2 regions of the Aeromonas dhakensis genome follow, and region 1 is predicted to be linked to the other one. Evidence: riboswitches for the same ligand, from Rfam matches in the RefSeq annotation. Region 1 holds a riboswitch; the other holds the start of a gene.
What was found. A riboswitch is a leader RNA that binds a small molecule or an ion and turns the genes downstream of it on or off. The one in region 1 is predicted to bind lysine.
Positions count from the first base shown of each region.

Region 1 (2,199 bases):
GCGGATGTTGTGTTCGCGAATGGCGTCAAAGACCTGACTGCCCACCCCGACCGCCTCGCTCATCCGGTTGCCGATGAGCGCCACCAGCGCCAGCCCTGTCTCCACCTGCACCTTGCACAGCTGGCCGAGCTCCGCCAGCACCTTGTCATTGAGGATGGGTTCGCCGTTGCTCTGGCTGCCGGTGTGATCCAGGGTCAGCGACACGCTCACCTCGGAGGTGGTGATGAGATCCACCGAGATGCGGTGGCGGGCCAGGATGCCGAACACCTCGGCCAGGAAACCGTAGGCGTGGAACATGTTGAGGCTGTGCAGGGTCACCAGCACCTGGTTGCGGCGCAGGGCCACGGCGCGAAACAGCGGATTGGTGCGGGTGCTGGCGCGGATCCAGGTGCCGCCGGCGGCCGGATCCTTGGCAGAGCCGACAAACACCGGAATGTCGCGGCGCACCGCCGGCTGCAAGGTGGCCGGGTGCAGCACCTTGGCGCCGAAGGTGGCCATCTCGGCCGCCTCCACGAAGCTGATTTCGGGGATGGGGCGGGCGCGGGTAACCAGGCGCGGATCCGTGGTGTAGATGCCGGGCACGTCAGTCCAGATCTCGATGGAGCCGGCATCGAGCGCCTCGGCCAGGAGGGCCGCGCTGTAGTCGGAGCCGCCGCGGCCCAGGGTGGTGGTGCGGCCATCGCCGTCGGCACCGATGAAGCCCTGGGTGATGATGAGGCTGTCGCCAAGCAGGGGGCCCAGCGTCTGCTGGCAGAGGTCACGGGTGGCGGCCAGATCCACGCTGGCCTTGCCAAAACGGCTGTCGGTGCGCAGCAGCTGGCGCACATCCTGCCAGCGGGCCTTGACGCCGCGCTGGCGCAGCAGCTCGGTAAAGAGGCGGGTAGACATCAGCTCGCCGCAGGCGATGAGCCTGTCAGCCAGCTCGGCATCGGTACGCAGATGGGCCTGGCGCGCCATGGTGCGGATCTCGTCGAGCTGGTCGTGGATCTGGGCACTCACCTCGCCCGGGTGACCAAGGTCGGCCAGAATGGCCTGCTGGATCTCGGCCAGTCTGGTCAGCTGCGCCTCCTGGCCCGCCTCGTCCAGATCGCCCTGGGCCATTGCCACCAGCAGGTTGGTGACGCCGGCGCTGGCGCTCAGCACCACCACCCGGGTGGCCGGGTTGGCCAGCACCACGTCGGCGCAGTTGTTCATGGCTGCCGCGTTGGCGACGCTGGTTCCGCCAAACTTGGCGACATTGATCGGGCTCATTGCTTACTCCTGTCTTAATATGAAAATCCGGTTCCATCGGGCAAAAAGAGAGGAGGAGGCTGAAAATGGCAGGAATGATCGAAGCTATCCCGGCCAGAAGCACTCCACCCGCAGAGCCCATCCCGTACCCGCCCCTGACGGGGCGCGGTGGGGGATGACCACTACCGATGACAACCCGGGGGATTCAGCCCCCGCAGCCGACACTGAGGTATCCAGTTGCCTCAGATGTCTCGGCGCTGCTCCCCCTGACCCAAGTTCACCGGACACTGGTGTCCTCCCTCGGGCTGCCTGGGCAGCGCTCCTCTTCTGGCTCCACCATGGCGGTGGAGTGCATTTAGAAATACCTTGCGTTGGATTGCACTGTCAATCGAGTTTGTGAAAAAGTTCAAAAAGTCAGCCAACTCAACACAGAATCAATGAGTTACACAATGGTCTTGGACAAAACCTTGGAGCGGCGCTGCCAGTTGTAGAGGCGTTGGCGCGCCACCGGCAGATCTTCCACCTCCAGCGGATCGAAGCCCCGTTCCCGGAACCAGTGAATGGAGCGGGTGGTGAGCACGAACAGGCGACGGATGCCGAGCCGTTTGGCCCGCTCGGCCACCTTGGCCACCAGCTGATCCCCCCGGTTGGAGTTGCGGTAGTCGGGGTGGATGGCGACGCAGGCCATCTCCGCCATCGCCTCTTCCATGAAGCAGTAGAGCGCCGCGCAGCCGATGATGAGGCCGTCGCGCTCTATGATGGTGAACTTGTCTATTTCCATCTCCAGCTGCTCGCGGGAGCGGCGCACCAGAATACCTTCCTCCTCCAGCGGGCGGATGAGATCCAGGATGCCACCAATGTCTTCAATAGTGGCGGCGCGCGCCTGCTCGGCACTTTCCCGCACGATCTGGGTGCCGAGGCCGTCGCGGCTGAACAGCTCCTGCAGCATGGCGCCGTCATCCTGATAGC
Region 1 covers NZ_CP023141.1:2,784,995-2,787,193, forward strand. The annotation lists gene lysC (lysine-sensitive aspartokinase 3) at 1-1,251, opposite strand, end outside; lysine riboswitch at 1,341-1,565, opposite strand; gene argA (amino-acid N-acetyltransferase) at 1,673-2,199, opposite strand, start outside.

Region 2 (2,199 bases), 860 kb from region 1:
GATGGAAACCACCAGGCTGCACAGGGCGCCGTAGACCAGGGAGGAACCCACGTTGGTATTTTCGAACGAACCGAGCACGCTGAACGGCTCGCCATTGGCGGCCAGCACGGCAGCGCCGGAGTCGATCATGAAGTAGACGGTGGCCGCGGTCAGGGTCAGGATCGGCAGCACCATGTCGATCATGCCGCCGTTGCTCTCCTCCGGGCTCTCCATGTCCAGACCGATGGGGCGGCCTTTGGACTCATCCCACAGCTTGCCTTCCAGCGCCCACTGCTCGTGCTGGCGCATCGGACCGATATCCAGCTGAAACGCGATCACCACCAGCACCATGATGAGGGTAAACACCGCATAGAGGTTCATCGGGATCATCTCGACGAAGGCTGAGATGGGGCTCTGCCCGGTGATGCCGTGAGCCGTCATGATGCCGCCCACCAGGGCGATGATGTAGGCCCCCCAGGAGGAGATGGGCATCAGCACGCAGACCGGCGCCGCGGTGGAGTCCAGCAAGTAGGCCAGCTTGGCGCGGGAGATCTGGAAGCGGTCGGTGACCGGACGGCAGATGGCCCCCACCGACAGGCTGTGGAAGAAGTCGTCGATGAAGAAAGCAAACACCATCATGCCGGTAAGCGCCTTGGCCCCCTTGCGGGTCCTGGCACGCTTGGCGGCCCACTCGGCAAACGCCCGGGTCGCGCCGGAGACGCTCATCAGGCTGATGAGGCCGCCCAGCAGCAGCATGAACAGCAGCATATTGATGTTGTCACGGTTGAGCGCCCCGTCGACCCAGAAGATCTTGAGCACTGTGTTCAGCATGTAATGCAGGGAGTCGAGGGGAGAAAACTGGTTCAGCAGCAGGCTGCCGGTAACGATACCGACGCCCAGCGACAGCAGCACACGGCGGGTGAGGATCGCCAGTGCGACGGCCAGCAGAGGGGGAATGATTGACCAACCGGAGTCGGCGTAGTGAACGATGTCCATGATCTCTTTGCACCTAAAGACAGCAGGTGGAGATCTACCGAGAGGATAAAGAAACAAAACCCATGGGGAGGTAATACTCCTCAGCCCCTTCAGGTAGCGCTCCATAGTGGATGACTATGGCAGTCCTGCACCTATTAGATGCAGAACCAGCAGCCCGGTATGATGGCCTGGCCACTTCGGCGCTGACTCCTTTCCTTGTGCATCATCGGCATCACCCTCCGCACAAGTAGTCATAGGCAGCGCGCCTCTACTTAAAGGTATTCGAGGCACATTTTATCGTGCCGACACGTTATAGCAAGTTTTTTGATTAAATCCCCAAACAAGCCAGATCAAAAGGGCAAAGAGGTAGTCAAATGGTGCAAACATTATGATTTTGTCGCTATTTTCATCTACTTGGAACTCAGTCGAGTATGCCACTGGCCAATATTGCTGAATCGGGCCTGAATTCAATTGCATTACTTAATTCCAGGCATGAATTTATTAATTCGACTCGCTTGACTTAATCCCGAACGGCCGTATAAATTAGCCAAAATAACTATTTTTATTTAATTCACTCTTTTGCTCGCGTGGTGAACACTATGAACGAATTTTTGAAAGTACTGCTGAATATCCGTAGCCTGCGCGCCGCTTGCCGTGAGCTGACGCTGGAACAATTGGAAGAAGGCCTGGAAAAGCTCTCCGCGATCGTCGGCGAACGCCAGCAGGATGAAGCCGCCGAGCGTCAGGCTCGTGAAGAACATCAGCGCAAAATTAATGAATATGCCGAAATGCTGAAAGCCGCCGGTATTGATCCGGCAGAACTGGTTGGCACAGTCGCAGCCGAACCGGCCAAGGCGACCAAGAGCAAACGTGCCCCTCGTCCGGCCAAATATCGCTATATGGACAACGGCGTGGAAAAAACCTGGACCGGTCAGGGTCGCATGCCGTCCGTGATTGCCAAGGCGGTCGCCGAAGGTAAATCCGTCGAAGACTTTGCCATCTGATAAAGCAGAATAGGCTCAATAAAAAAACCTCGCCTTGCGAGGTTTTTTATTGCCTGCGGCCTGCCGTCAGCCCCGCTCTGCCGCCTTGACCCAGAGCACTTCGGGCGTCGCGGTACAGGCCAGCAGGTAGCGGGCAATGGTGAAGAACCAGTCACTCAGCCTGTTCATGTAGGGCAGAATGGCCGGGTTGAGCTGCTCGCTGCGGCCCAAAGTCAGCAGCAGACGCTCGCAGCGCCGGGTC
Region 2 covers NZ_CP023141.1:3,646,587-3,648,785, forward strand. The annotation lists gene CK627_RS16905 (Na+/H+ antiporter NhaC family protein) at 1-975, opposite strand, end outside; lysine riboswitch at 1,062-1,233, opposite strand; gene CK627_RS16910 (H-NS family histone-like protein) at 1,554-1,958, shown strand; gene CK627_RS16915 (cob(I)yrinic acid a,c-diamide adenosyltransferase) at 2,025-2,199, opposite strand, start outside.
Region 2: another riboswitch for lysine. It lies ahead of CK627_RS16905 (Na+/H+ antiporter NhaC family protein); the one in region 1 lies ahead of lysC (lysine-sensitive aspartokinase 3).